DNA from 3 places in the Paenibacillus sp. J31R109 genome. Region 2 is predicted to be linked to each of the others. Evidence: riboswitches for the same ligand, from Rfam matches in the RefSeq annotation. Region 2 holds a riboswitch; each other region holds the start of a gene.
The links. A riboswitch is a leader RNA that binds a small molecule or an ion and turns the genes downstream of it on or off. The one in region 2 is predicted to bind cyclic di-GMP.
Positions count from the first base shown of each region.

Region 1 (5,066 bases), on a different contig from region 2:
GTTGGAAGACAAGCCACATCTCACACGGTTGAACTTGCAGAAGCGTCGATATCCAGTTTGGAGCAAATGAACCAGGCCATTACCGAGATGATTGTGATTGTTAAAGCCCTTAATGAATCTGTGAAGCATATTGAACTGCGGTCACAAGTGATTTCTAATGAAATGACTAACATATCAGCGGTCACCGAAGAAAGCGTGTCCACTGTACAAGAGCTTTATAGCACTACAGAAACCCAATCGAATACTTCTTACCACATTAATAGAGAGTTACTCCGTTTGAAGGAGCTTTCCAAAACATTACAGGAACAATTTTCTTCTTAAGATTGTAAAGGACCGCAATTCCAATGTTTCCGTGACATTTCCATTTTTATTCTTAAAGATTATAGAGAGATGTCATTGCCCGTGTAACCTATGTCGGGCTTATTTGTCTGCGTGATAGCCCGCATTGCGGGAACATTTTTAATGAGATTTTGAAACACATACTTACTATGTTAGGAGAATGAATCTAGCGATGATAGTAAACCGATTAATTGTAGAGTCACCCGTATTTAATGCGTACTTCAATACGTTTAAGGAACGGTTTTGTCTTACTCCGAGGGAGATTGAGGTATTGAGCCTGCTGATCGTTTGTGGAAACAATAATAGAGAGTTAGGTGAACAACTCCATATCACTGAAAAAACGCTGAATAATCATATTACTAAGATTAAGTTTAAAACCAGAACACATTCCATTCGGGAGCTTCAAGCATTTATTTATCGAGACTCTTTCAACCTGCTTCTTGTCAATATTTTTAAAAATGAAGAGAATATATCGGAGCCATTTTATTTTCAGCAATGATCTCAGATAGATTTGTATGCTAAATCGCGTTATTTCGAAATTGAAATAAAAAAGTACCCGCAAACAAGCAATAATGAACAAAGGCAAATCCATCGAAAGGTGGAGACGCAAAGCCACAGGTCTAAGCCAGGAAACATATTCATCCTGGGATGATAGCTGGGTTACCTTTAAAGGCTTGTTTTTTGCGTGAAAAGAATTGAAATAATCCTATTTAATTTATAAATAAGGAGATGCATATGTTTGCAAATAACGTTCCAATTCTACACCATTTCAATTTGTTGTATCTTGCTAATTGTAATGCTCGTTATGGCTTTAAGACTATTTCGACTGAGAAAAAAACAAGTATATTTGATACTAACATTCGGCCTGATACTTGCAGTGGTATATGAAGTCCTTAAAATGACCTCGATAGGATCCAAATCACTACTGCACATTGCTAGTGCCATCATGTTCATGAACATAAATATTGGAATTTACGCTTCATACCTTAATAAGATAAAACGAAGCATAATTTACTATTTGGTTGCTGCGATTTTCATCCCACTCTTACTCTTCTTTAGCAGTTCTTTCCATGCAGATGTATCACTTTTCATCATTGAACTTGCTGCTGTATGTATCTCCTGGATACTTATCAGCCCTCATATAGATGAGATGATTAAATACCGAGTATCATTAATAATCTATTCAGCTATTATTGTGATAAACATTGAAACAAACCACCTATGGCGAACAGAAAAATGGATCCTAATTGCAAAAGATATTCTACCGATTATTTACTATTTTATGCTGCTCTTAATCTTTATCGAACGTTTCCTAACTATGTTTCAGAGTGTGGTGGACTCATCATTAATAGATGGGTTAACTGGACTGTACAACCGTAAAGCTATCAGCGCTAGGATTAAGCAATGTGTGGAAAAAGGGGGATGTGTGATCGTATTCACGGATATTGATAATTTTAAGTTGCTCAATGATACCCTTGGCCACCATGCTGGGGATGCTGCATTAAAGACCGTCGCTGAAATTTTACAAGAAGAGACGGATGAAATTGGTTTTCCAGGGCGCTATGGGGGTGAAGAACTCATTGCTGTTATTGATGATAAAGATACGATCTCGCGTATTGAAGAGTGGACAGAGAACTTCCGTTCTAGAGTAGAGAGAGAGAGTAATGTCACCTTAAGCATAGGATTCAGCATATCCCGCAATGGTATAAGCCCAGAGAAGCTGCTTAAGCAAGCTGATCTAGGTATGTACTCCGCTAAACGGTCCGGTAAGAATAAAATTGTAGCCTATAAAGACGAACTGGATCGCGAGTATTAAAATATGAACGTAACTTATAGTCATAACCATACGTATTTCATTACTGATTTTCTAGCGTGCGCCGCAGCTTCTCGAGCTGGCTGCCGCGGACACGCTGATCCGCAACGCTGGTCTTCCTCTTGAAGTTACTGCAAATTCGATTGATCTAGGATTAGCACCTTACTTTCCGAATTACTCGAAAGAAAATGCACAGCTTAACCAAATGGTCAACGATTATGCGGTCAAGATCATTGTTGGCGGTGAACAGCTTACAGGTTTCGATGCATTTACGGATAAATTCAAAAAAGCAGGTGGCCAAACGAGTTATGACGAAATTAATGCTTGGTACGCGACCACTCGTAAATAACACAGTGCGGCAGTCGAGTACCTCTGTATGCGGAGAGTTGAAGCTATTATTACCCTAAGAGGAGCTCAATGGATGAAAATAATTAAACAAGTATCAACAACGCAAAAAGCGATTGCTTTTACATTTGACGATGGCCCTAACCCCGAGTATACACCTCAATTGTTAGATATTTTCGAAGAGGTATCCGGCCGTGCTACTTTTTTTATGATGGGAAAACAAATGGAATTGTATCCTGAGACGGCTCTCGATGTTCATATCAGGAAACACGAGATAGGGAATCATACTTACTCCCATCCTTTTATGACCCAGATTAGTTTGGAGGCATGTGAACAAGAACTTCTCGATACGGACAGATTAATTACACAGGTTACGGGCTCCCGGCCAGTTGTTATGCGTCCTCCTTACTTGGATTACAATCTGGAAGTTCACGAGATTACAGCCAAATTTGACTATCAAGTCATCGGAGCTCTTAACGGGGGAACAAGGGATTGGGAGATGCCTGGCGTCGAACATATTCTGGAGGTAACCCGAGATCACATCGGATGCGGGAGCATCTTTCTCTTCCATGATGGTTTTGAAGATCGCTCGCAAACAGTAGAGGCTGTTCGAATCTTGGCAAAGGAATTAACGGAACTTGGTTATCAACTTGTCACGGTTAGTGAGCTCCTGCAAATGGCGGAATCAGAATAAGGAACAACAAAAACGGAGCGCTGCAGGTAGCAGGCTCCGTTTTCTATTTTAAAGCACGGAACCATTCTTCCGGCTGCGTTTCACTTTATACATGGCTTCATCCGCTTTCTTCATTAATGTTGTAACATCCGTCGCATCTCTCGGGTATAGACTGATTCCAGCACTAAACGAAATGGGGATTGTGATATCTTCATATTGGAAGGGGGACTCGTATAAAAGTGATAATCGTCTATGCATAGTCGTGTCTAGTTCGCTATACTCATCAATGGATGAAATGACCCAAACAAACTCGTCTCCACCAATTCGTCCTATGAGATCACCGGGCCCAGAGCTCCTTTGTAAAATTTGTGCCATATGCTTCAGATAAAGATCACCCACGAAATGCCCGTGTAAATCGTTAATTGGTTTAAAACTATCCAAGTCGACTACTATGAGGGCAAAAAATTCATGATTGGCTATCTTTTGCAGTATTTGCTCCTGAAGGGCTGCGCGATTATATAAATTGGTTAGTGAATCATGGTGTGCAATATATTTGTAGCTTTGCTCTGATTCCAATAGTTTACGTTCTGTATCTTTCAACGAAGTAACGTCAGTAAGATGCATCACATACAATTTTTCATTGGTCTCCTCGATCAATTCTAAGCCTATTATCATATCCAAATCACCTATTTTCGGTGTAACCAACTTCGCCTCCCACTGAACTTCACTCTCCCGTTCAACCCGTGCCAATCTGGCGGCTAGACTCAGCCCGTCACCGAACTGAAAATGGTTCAACATGTCAGAAGCAAGGATCCCATCAAGCCATTGTTGTGCCTTTGGATTCATTTCTTTCATGGCTCCCTTTTGATCCAGAAGAAGAATAGCTGTAGGGGCCGACTTGAATAGATTATGGAAGAGCTTGCGGTAATCGGGCATAATGTCGTATTTACCAATCAAATGACGAAGTGCAACCCCCCAGAACAAATAACCGATAAAAAATAAGATCATGGCATTTCGTGAAGTGACGAACTTCGATTGCAAGAGAAGGGTGACCAAGACAAACCAGGTAAAAAGCAAGAATAAACTGAGAAGCAGAGAACGAAGAATTTTCCTATGCTTCACATCGCGAGCACGATACCAGGAGACTGTGAGAATGACAACGGAAATCAGGATATAGCCTGCAATAAAAGAAACGGTAACGAGTAGAAATAGCGGATCGAGGGGGCTTCGTCCATCCGTCACTGCAGCGTTATATAAGACCCTATGATCCTTGCTGATTAAAAATATAGCCCATAATGCGTACGGTGCTGCGTAAACGAGTGGCAAGCATCGCTTCAAGGATGAAACAGAGGGTCCTCCCATGAGAATGCTCAAGTGAACTAAGCAGCATATGACCAAAAGAATCATCGGACTGTTTCCGTAAAGGACGATCTGCATTTGATATTGCGGTAACAATGACGTTTTAATGTATTCCCCTAAAAAATATAACTGAAAAGCAAACATGAGAACAGCAGCAATTCGGTTAAGCATGCTCTTCATATTTCGATGTATTAAGGTAAAGGCCATGTAGAAAAAGAAATAAGTAGGGAGCAGAATTGTTAAGAAGTCCATGAATAGTTCGTTCATCAGTATATTCCTTATCGTAATGGCAGAGTGAAATAATAAATGTCCATTCTCACAGTAGCACGAAATTTACTATTGGCGCAATAAATCATCGAAGAACCTCTTTTAAAAAAGAGTAAAAAACACAACGAATTAGCGTAGCGTTCAAATTGTGACTACGGCTCATTTGTAAGATGATGGCTATGTAAGAATAATAGCTACAGGGGAGCGATTAAGCCATGTTAACACAAGAGCAGCTGCAACAATACGATGAAAAAGGTTTTATCATTTTAG
Region 1 covers NZ_JCAUAR010000002.1:1,057,061-1,062,126, reverse strand. The annotation lists gene AC58QT_RS10255 (methyl-accepting chemotaxis protein) at 1-321, shown strand, start outside; gene AC58QT_RS10250 (helix-turn-helix transcriptional regulator) at 512-838, shown strand; cyclic di-GMP riboswitch class I at 911-1,007, shown strand; gene AC58QT_RS10245 (GGDEF domain-containing protein) at 1,136-2,155, shown strand; gene AC58QT_RS10240 (hypothetical protein) at 2,358-2,501, shown strand; gene AC58QT_RS10235 (polysaccharide deacetylase family protein) at 2,574-3,191, shown strand; gene AC58QT_RS10230 (diguanylate cyclase domain-containing protein) at 3,240-4,796, opposite strand; gene AC58QT_RS10225 (phytanoyl-CoA dioxygenase family protein) at 5,012-5,066, shown strand, end outside.
Region 1: another riboswitch for cyclic di-GMP. It lies ahead of AC58QT_RS10245 (GGDEF domain-containing protein); the one in region 2 lies ahead of AC58QT_RS28485 (diguanylate cyclase domain-containing protein).

Region 2 (5,066 bases):
AGATGACGAATTCATCCCCGCTAAGTCGGAAGGCGGAGCCCTTCTCAGGTAAGCAACTCGTAAGTAAGGAAGCAAATTTATGTAAGGTTTGGTCTCCAATCAGGTGACCGAAATTGTCATTGATCCATTTGAAGCGGTAAATATCTAAATACAACACGCCTAAGGTTTCCTGATGTCGCTGAGCATAGGATAGTGCTAGTTGGAATTGCTCATTAAATTGATTGCGATTGGGCAATCCAGTCAAATGATCGAAGTACGCTAACTGATGTATGAGTGCTTCGGATTTTCTTTTTTCAGTTAAATCTCGGAGGTAGGCTGTGAAAATGGTTTTTCCACCATACATCATATTCGTGATGATAATTTCTGCAGGAAAGGTTGTGCGATCAGCGCGGTATGCCGTAATTTCAAATCGTTTGCCGATGACGGAATCAGCCTTTTGACTTATTAGTTGATACAATAAAGCAGCATCTTGTCCATTTTGATCGAACGGGAAGAGAAGATCGAAAAACGTACGTCTCAGCGCTTCTTGGCGCGTGTAACCGAAGATCGTTTCTGCCGCAGGGTTGAATTCAATAATCCAGCCTTGCGATTTAAACATGAAAATACAATCGATAGCGGATTCCAAAATTGAAGCTTTGAGTGCAATCTGTTCGGCTAGTCGTCGATCAACGGATAACGAACTAATGAAGCTGATTGCAAAGATGAGCAAGGCTCCGAAGGCCACATACATAGCTACAACGTAGAAGTCCAATTCCATATTCATCGCATTGCTACTATGAGAATGAGTTTCTGTAGGGAACGACATGTCAGCAGCTACCATGCCCATATAATGCATGCCAGTAATTGCGGCACCCATAATGAAAGAGCTCGTTAACAGTCTCTGATGATTGCGTTTAAAAAAGAAATAAAGTGCTGTGATGGAAGCGAAGATGGCAATTACAATAGATAGTGTGAAGGGTAGGGGTCTGTACTGGATCGTCACATTTTGTAGAGCTGCCATACCGATATAATGCATGCCGCTGATTGCGAGTCCCATGATGGTACCCCCAATAAGGAAGCTAGAGCGAATCGAACCGGCTTGAAAGGCCACAAGGAGACCAATCAGCGCCCCACCGACCGCCACAAGAACAGAGATACTGACGATAGATATATGATACGTGATGCCACTAGGCAAATGATAAGCCAGCATCGCGATGAAATGCATAGACCATATGCCTACACCCATGACAAGGGCACTACACAGAATCCAACTTTTCTGGTGCCATCCGACTGAATTGGACACTTTCCGAGCTAAATTCAAAGCCGTGTAAGACGAGAGCAACGCAATGACGAAAGAAAGCAAAACAAGGACATAATTATAACTTTCCGCTTGCGAATGATGCATGAGAACCCTCCTACCCATTTCCCAGAATAAAAAAAGGATCATCCCGAATAAAGGATCATCCCTAGTTATTCGGCAACCTGTCAACCATAGCATTCGGGTAAGGAATGCGTTAGGCCATGGCTTTGCGTCTCATCGTTTCCGATGATTTGCCTTTTCAATTTGATCGTACTTACAGGCATAATACCCACTAAATCTATTACTATTTAACCATTATAGAGTAGGGAAAAATTAACTGTATATAGCGATAATTGCGGGCTTTTGTCGAATTCGATAAAGAAAGGTAAAGTCGACCCAGTTATTTACTTTATAGGTAAAATACAAGGATTAGTCCACGATTGAAGTGGCTAAGCCGATAGCTGAGGTGTGGCAGGGGATGGCATCAGGTACATGGACGCAGGCTTTCATAGGTGAATGTTTCATGCCTTTCATTTTGTTTTATTGATGATAATAATAATTTATCAATTTAATAAAACATAAAAATACACATTACCATTAGTAGGGTGTATTCTAGTTAGTAAGCAAAGTACTTTATGGAGGAAATGATAATGGTAAAGAGTACTGGTTAACCACGAGCGCAATCGCAAAAAAGTGAGGGGAATTCGCAATTTTTTTGAGACGCGAAAATTATTTAATTAGAATTTGGGCATACTTGTATTGCTAATAATTGGATCGGTTCTCTCCTCTACCCCATTCTACCTTGGAAAGCCTCGTCATATTATGACAAGGACATGAATTCATGCCCATGAGTGTAAGACTTCTTCAACGCACTTCTTGTCGTATGGCTTATAACTATCATATAATAGTAAGTAATAATTTTCGTTTGGCTTATTAATGATCTGGAAAAGGTGTCTCATTAGGCCGCGACCGGGCTTGCTGTAACGCTTAAGCAGGCGCGCCTTTATCTTTTCTGCAAACTTCAGGGTATAAGGATGGTAAAAATGAGCAACAGACAAACTACAACAGACGTCATTTTGATTGGTGCTGGCATCATGAGTGCGACTTTAGGTACACTTCTGAAAGAATTAGTGCCGGAATGGGAAATTAAAGTTTTTGAGAAACTTGAAAATGCTGGTGAGGAAAGCTCTAACGAATGGAATAATGCGGGTACGGGCCACGCGGCACTGTGCGAGCTTAACTACACGTCTGAAAAACCAGACGGTTCTGTAGATATAAGTAAAGCAATCCAAATTAATGAACAGTTTCAACATTCTATGCAGTTTTGGTCTTATCTTGTAAAGGGCAAGCTTATCGAGGATCCTCAGGACTTTATCATGCCACTGCCTCATATGAGTATGGTTCTTGGGAATCAAAATGTATCGTTTTTAAGAAAACGCTATGAAGCCATGTCGAAAAACTCCTTGTTTAAAGGGATGGAGTTCTCTGAGGATCCCAAAAAATTAATGGAATGGATTCCACTCATTATCAAGGATCGTCCATCCAATGAACCGATCGCGGCAACCAAAATTGACTCCGGTACGGACGTTAACTTTGGCGCTTTAACGCGTATACTATTTGATCATCTAAAGAAGAAAAACGTTGATATTAAATATAAACACAGTGTTGATAATCTAAGACGTACTGGTGACGGTTCGTGGGAATTGAAAATACGCAATATCAACAGCGGCAGTGTTGAGCGCCATACGGCTAAATTTGTATTTATCGGCGGTGGAGGTGGGAGCCTGCATCTTCTGCAAAAATCCGGTATTCCTGAAGGCCGAAATATTGGAGGCTTCCCAGTTAGCGGAATATTCATGGTGTGTAATAATCCAAGTGTTGTCGCGCAGCATCATGCCAAAGTTTATGGCAAAGCGAAGCTCGGAGCTCCGCCAATGTCTGTACCGCATCTGGATACGCGATTTATCGAAAATAAAAAGTCGTTATTGTTTGGACCTTTTGCCGGGTTCTCACCAAAATTTCTTAAAACAGGTTCCATGTTTGATTTGGTAACTTCAGTTAAACCGAATAACTTAGTGACGATGTTGTCGGCAGGTGCCAAGAACATGTCACTGACCAAATACCTTATCGAGCAAGTTATGTTATCAAAAGAGAAACGGATGGAAGAACTACGGGAGTTCATCCCTAGCGCCAAAAGCGAAGATTGGGATCTTGTTGTAGCTGGTCAACGCGTACAAGTTATTAAAGATACAGCTGCTGGCAAAGGAACACTACAATTTGGTACAGAAGTCATTAGTTCAGCAGACGGTTCATTAGCAGCATTGCTCGGCGCTTCTCCAGGAGCTTCTACTGCAGTATCGGTTATGCTTGAGCTAGTAGCGAAATGTTTCCCAGAGCGAATTAAAGAATGGGAACCGAAAATAAAAGAAATGATACCGAGTTATGGTGTGTCACTCCTGAAGCATCCAGAGCTTATTGATGAAATTCATTCTTCAACAACTCGGATTCTTGGTCTGAGCGAAAAGAAAACGTTACAGGCAGCACGTCAAACTTAATGATCTGTCATCACTTCGAATAAAAACAGGCTGTAATCCGACTTTGGGATTGCGGCCTGTTTTTTTATAATCTGGGAAATTTGGGCTAGCGCAAGGGAAATAGCGCCCGAAAGGGGCGCTAAAGCAGTGCAACGCCCGCTGGATGGGCGGGAAGGGAGGATTTAAGGCCCAAAAGAGGCGCTAAATCAGAGCGACCCGCGCACGGCACCGGAAATAGCGCCCGAAAGGGGCGCTAAAGTAGTGCAACGCCCGCTGGATGGGCGGGAAGGGAGGATTTAAGGCCCAAAAGAGGCGCTAAATCAGAGCGACCCGCGCACGGCACCGGAAATAGCGCCCGAAAGGGGCGCTATTGTGTAATTAATGCTCTTAACCTTTCTGACTGGAAAGGTGAGGGCTATTTGAGTTTTTAAACTTAGTTAATGACAGTAAGTAATTCATACTCATGGACTCCCAAAATAACCCAATCTTTTAAACTATTGAAAAATATGTCTTTTTACTAGTGTGATGTACAAGAATTAGAGGAACTAATTGACTATACTGTATAGATCTAAAAAACTATCATCGGGAGGGAAACAAATTGCCAACAAAACGGTCACAAGTTGAAAATCTACTAAATCAACTCGATATCGAAGATATTGAGAAGCTCAAAATTGAGTACTACAACGAACAAAAAGTAAAGCTAGAACTAGATGAAGATCTGGGACCAGTTCAAAGACAGCTAATGATTACTCAGTTTTTGGACAGCATTAATTGGTTTTTCGCAAAGGAATTTGAAGTTCAGATGTATGACGGGTCTGAAATGGAAATCGAATTCGAAGTAGGCGATGATACAGGAGTCACAGGCCCAACAGGAGCAACAGGAGCAACAGGAGCAACAGGAGCAACAGGAGCAACAGGAGCAACAGGAGCAACAGGAGCAACAGGAGCAACAGGAGCAACAGGAGCAACAGGAGTAGCCGGAGCAGCAGGTGCTACAGGTGCAACAGGCGCTACGGGAGCAACAGGAGCTTCTGGCATTACCGGAGCAACTGGAGCAACAGGTGCAACCGGTATCACGGGTGCAAGTGGAGCTACAGGTATTACAGGTGTCACTGGAGCTTCCGGAATCACTGGTGCAACAGGACCTACAGGAGCTACAGGAGCAACAGGAGCAACGGGTGCAACTGGTGAAACAGGAGCTCCAGGTCCTGAAGGAGGAGCAACAGGAGCGACTGGTGCAACAGGCGCAACGG
Region 2 covers NZ_JCAUAR010000016.1:78,198-83,263, forward strand. The annotation lists gene AC58QT_RS28485 (diguanylate cyclase domain-containing protein) at 1-1,384, opposite strand, end outside; cyclic di-GMP riboswitch class I at 1,453-1,545, opposite strand; partial or broken gene AC58QT_RS28490 (malate:quinone oxidoreductase) at 2,281-3,834, shown strand; gene AC58QT_RS28495 (exosporium glycoprotein BclB-related protein) at 4,616-5,066, shown strand, end outside.

Region 3 (5,066 bases), on a different contig from region 2:
TTATACGGGGGAAAATGGCAGCGCTACGGTCACTAAGCCCTTCACGCAAGTTGGCATTGTTAAGACGAGAGGTGATGTCAACTATCAATCAAAGGTAGTCGGATGGCAAATTGTCATCAATGGTGATAGTAAGGAAATGAATCATGTCGTTGTAACGGATACATTTCCTAGTAAAGGGCTACGATTAATACCTGGTTCCTTGGTGGTAAAGAAAGGAAATGTTACACTCAATAATCCATTAGACTATACGCTCGATAGTAGTATTGATGCAGATGTTGGATTTACACTTACATTTGCTGATGCTGTTGCACAGCCAGTAAAAATTACTTATGATACTGCGTTTAACCTCGATCTAGCCATTCCATTAGGTAGCGCGAATTCATTCATCAATCAGGGGACAATCGACTGGATTAGCCAAGACGAAGCGCATACGAAGACAGTACAAGCGGAGTTCAACCCCTTCAACGAAGTTAAGAAAAATGGATTCAAAAGTGGTACGTATAACGCTATGAATAAACGAATCTCTTGGAAAGTGGGGATTAACTACAATGGGAAAAGTATTTCCGAAGCTAAAATTGAAGATGTTTTGGAGTCTGGCCAGACCTTACAGGAAAACTCATTAGTTATTCATAAAATGATTATCGCTCCTAACGGGGGGCATTCGTTAGGTGATTTAGTGGATCCTACAAGGTACCACTATGAGGTTACGCCTCAGAAAAAACTTATTATTTCATTCCTTGATCCTATTTCTGAGGCATATACCATTGATTTTATTACAAGTTTAGAGAACCAGTTGATAACCAATCGGGTGTTGAATACAGCGAAGCTATTCGATGGTTCCACCCAAGTATCTAAAGATCTTACAGCCGCCGTTAACATCCCTCATGGTGGGGAATACGTGAGCAAGACAGGGACTCAAAACGGGGATAAGATCAACTGGCAGATTACTGTCAATCAAGGACAGTCGAAGTTAACTGATGCGGAAATCTTCGATACGCCATCTCGGAATCAGGTGATACTATCGGATTCATTTCATTTGTTCAGTATGAGGGCGGCCGCGAATGGTGATTTGACTAAGGATGTAGAGTTAGTAAAGGGAACTGGATACACAGTTGATATTCAAACAGATGCGGAAGGGAATCAGACGTTTCGATTAAAGTTCAAAAGTCTGATCTCGACAGCTTTTGTTTTGGAATATCAGTCTGTCATTGCAGCTCGTGATCAGGAATTGGTCTCCAACAAAGTGAGCTTCAGTGGGAATAATGTAACGACGGTTACCAAAGAAACAGTTAAAGACATTGTGGTGGGTGTATCTACGGGTTCAGGTACTGGAAGTGGTGTGCGCGGGTCTCTTGAAGTGAAGAAACTGGATGCCACTAACAGAGAATTATCACTTAGCGGCGCTATCTATGAGTTGTACCGGAAGTCTGGAGAAACCACGAATCTCATTCAAACGCAAACTACGAATGAAATAGGTGTAGCTATTTTCCAAGGGCTGCTTGCAGGTAATTATGTGATTAAGGAAATCGCAGCCCCTAGTGGGTACATTCTTGATAGGAATGAGTATCCGTTTTCGTTACAATCGGCTGAGAATAAAAAGATGACGTATACGAATAGCAAAACACCGACAACTACGCCGCCACCAACAACGTCAACACCAACAACGTCAACACCAACAACTACACCAACAACTACACCAACAACTACACCAACATCACCACCAACACCGACACCAAGTCTCACGCCAAGTCCGTCAATTACACCGACGGCGAAGCCTACACCACCTATAGTGACGGTTCCATCGCCTAAGCCGTCCGATCCTGATGTGGTTGTTTCCCCAACTGTTGAACCTGCAACGCTTCCAGTAACAGGGGAGTCCAGTCATCTATATGTTAAGCTTGCTGGTCTTACGTTCATACTAGTGGGTGTTATGTTAGGAAGGAGAGTTCGTAGAAAACGCTGAGCTCATCTCATAAAGTAATAAAAGTACGAGAGAGCAGGGACCCTGCTCTCTCGTACTACTTTAAACCTAGTTCTCCTCGACTACCAATTGAAACAATTCAATTGACATCAATGTCGAAAATGGTAGAATAGACATATAGTTTTTATATCATTTAACTTTTGAAAAAGGCAAACCTGTCGAAAGGCAGGGACGCAAAGCCACGAGTCTAAAGCATTCGCTATGATCGTCGGGCCGCCAAGGGGTAGTAGAGTAATCTAACCTCTTTTGGCTTCACTACAAAGGAGGTTTTTTGTTATGCGTAATAAGTTGTATTTGTCCCTTGCCCTATTCACGCTTTTTATCTTCATGGTCTCTACAACGGTAAGTGCGGCAACGTCAATTCCGAGTTCTACCAATTCAGTAGTAGAGGTTAACGATTTAGTGGAGCTGGAAGTAGTGCTACAAGAAGAGTTAGCCAAGAAACCACAAGAGATAACGATTCTTTACACGGCTAAAGGACCGACAAATTCAACAAGTTATTTGCAAGGTGTGAAGGATACTATTCACGAAGCTCAAAGTGGATTGCAAGAAGAATTATTTTGGAATATGAAAAGTTTAACTTATTCGATGAAAGGTAGTATCGGTAAGCTGAAGATTACTTTGCATCCGGAGTATTTAACGACACTGGAGCAGGATCAATATGTGGACGAGGAAGTTGACCGTATATTGAATGAAATCATTACGGCGAAGATGACTCCTTTTGAGAAAGAGTTAGCTATACATGACTTTGTTGTCTCACATACTTCGTATGAAGATTTAGGTGAGATTGGCCATACGGCATATTCAGCGCTATACAATAAGAAAGCAGTATGTCAGGGTTATGCAATCCTTACAAACTTGCTGCTGAACAAAGCGGGAATTACAAGCCATCTAATCGTAGGTTATATCAATGATGATATAGAACAACCGCACATGTGGAATGAAGTGAACATCGAGGATAATTGGTATATGCTAGATACTGTATTTAATGATTCAACATCAAATCCATCAATGGATTATTATAATATAACGAGTAAAGCGCTCAAGGGCATGAAGCATACATGGGAAGAAAGTGACTACCCTGTCGCTGAAACTGAATATAAATAAAAAAGGAGCCTAAGGCTCCTTTTTTTTGACCGCATGCACAACGAGACGTGTATCATCGGTCTCATTACTGCAAGTAACAAGCGTGATGATTTGTTCTTTCGCAGTAGGGTTAATTTTTGTGGAATAAAGTGACTTCTGGCGGTATTCATGTAGTGCTTGAAGAAAAGCTTGATCATTCTCGTAAGAGGCTTCAATGGTATCCTGACTCGCATCTAACGTATAGACGGCGAATACCTCCCAGTTTGTAACTTCATCGGGTAAGTCAAGCTGAATCGAGTGGTGTTCTTTGTAGAAAGATTCCTTTTTGAAGGTGCCTAAGCTTCCAAACATAGTCCCATCGATCATGTTATGCCCATAGATAACGATATTACGTTGTGGACGATTCATATCAATGCGAGAATCTATAAAAATACTCCCATATATGGATGGTTTACCTGCAGCGTCCGTATGCAAATAATAGTCGTTGTCGGCATGCTGGACCACGGGATAATCCACGCCTGCGCCATCAACACGAAGCCAACCTTTGATTTCTTTGTTCACGGCGGTTAGGCTTTTTATTTTGTCCCGAATGGATGTGGGCGTGTTCTCTGGCATCAGGGGGGGTGTTGGAAGTGCATCTGTTTGCGTATCCGCTGCTTTAGGTTGAATGGAGGCAGGGGATGTTGGATTTGAGTAATAAAGCTGTGAGAGTTGGTTCTGTAAAGTGAGGGACTGCTGGCTCTCCCTATGTTTGGTGTGCGAATCGATAATAAGCAAGGAGATTCCAGCGACAAGTAGAAGTCCTGCTAGTCCATATGAAATTGCATACGATTTCTTTGGTTTCGGTGTTTTTAGTCGGAACATACACCAGTCGCCTCCTTTAGCTGATTCAATATGGTTATCCAGAAGAGAATAAAGAAGGGGCACATGTTGTGCCCCTAGGGTCAAAGATTATTTATTTTTGCGCTGCTGCCAACGGGTAGCCCCAAAAACGCTTAATCCTGCAACTACCATGGCTAATCCGGTTAAATAAAAATTGCTGTAGGCTTGTTGGCCTGTTTTCGGAACAAGGGAAGCGGCGCTGCCATTCTTCTTGCCTTTTGGTAATACACGAACTTGAACATCGTGATACGTAATGGAGTCATCAGGTTCTTTAATGGCAATTGTGAAGCCATCGGTTCCATTAAACCCTTCTTTAGGCGTATAGATCCATTTGCCATCGTCTGTTAACTCGACATCACCATTTTCAGGAGCTACATAAATAGATTCCGCAGCTTCAGGAGATACCACCGGAATGACGCCTTCAACGGATGTATCTTCATCGGTTGTAATAGGCGCAGCTGGCGTCGCCGAAGGAGCTGGAGAAGGCGTTGTGCTAGGTTTAGGCGTAGCGCTTGGAGTAACTCCTGGTGTCACGCTAGGTTTAGGCGTCGGGGCTGGTGTAACGCTTGGTGTCGGTATTGGTCCAGGGCCATAGAAAACAGGTTGCAGATAGATACCGGCGTCGATGGTGCGATCGTCGTCGCCAGATTGTAGGGCAATCCCTGTTACACGACCAGAACTGTTAGGATTAGAGTCAACAGTACGATCTGGGCCAATAAGGCTAGTTGAGAATAAATAACCGCTGACAGGTTGGAACGCGACATCATAGGAACCTGGTTCTAGATTCTCGAACAAGTAGTTCCCGTTGACATCCGTTTCTTGTGTATCGAGAACGACGCTTGGATTAGATGTGAGATAAAGTTTGACTGTCATTTTAGGGTAGCCAGCGTCTGTGGCATCTTGCAAGCCATTTTTATTTGAATCCAGGAATACCCGGTCCCCCAGCTTTGCAAGTTTATAGTAGCCTGCATCAATGGTCAAATCATTAACTGTAGTCAGTAAGGAAATGGTATGACTAAGTCCTGTCGTTAGGTCAGCGTCTGAATCTTTGCTATCGTCGCTGCCAACATTTATAGGGCTTTTCTTGTAGCCTGCAGGAGCAATAAACTTCACTTGG
Region 3 covers NZ_JCAUAR010000024.1:41,407-46,472, forward strand. The annotation lists gene AC58QT_RS32275 (collagen binding domain-containing protein) at 1-1,963, shown strand, start outside; cyclic di-GMP riboswitch class I at 2,120-2,202, shown strand; gene AC58QT_RS32280 (transglutaminase domain-containing protein) at 2,258-3,088, shown strand; gene srtB (class B sortase) at 3,098-3,931, opposite strand; gene AC58QT_RS32290 (SdrD B-like domain-containing protein) at 4,019-5,066, opposite strand, start outside.
Region 3: another riboswitch for cyclic di-GMP. It lies ahead of AC58QT_RS32280 (transglutaminase domain-containing protein); the one in region 2 lies ahead of AC58QT_RS28485 (diguanylate cyclase domain-containing protein).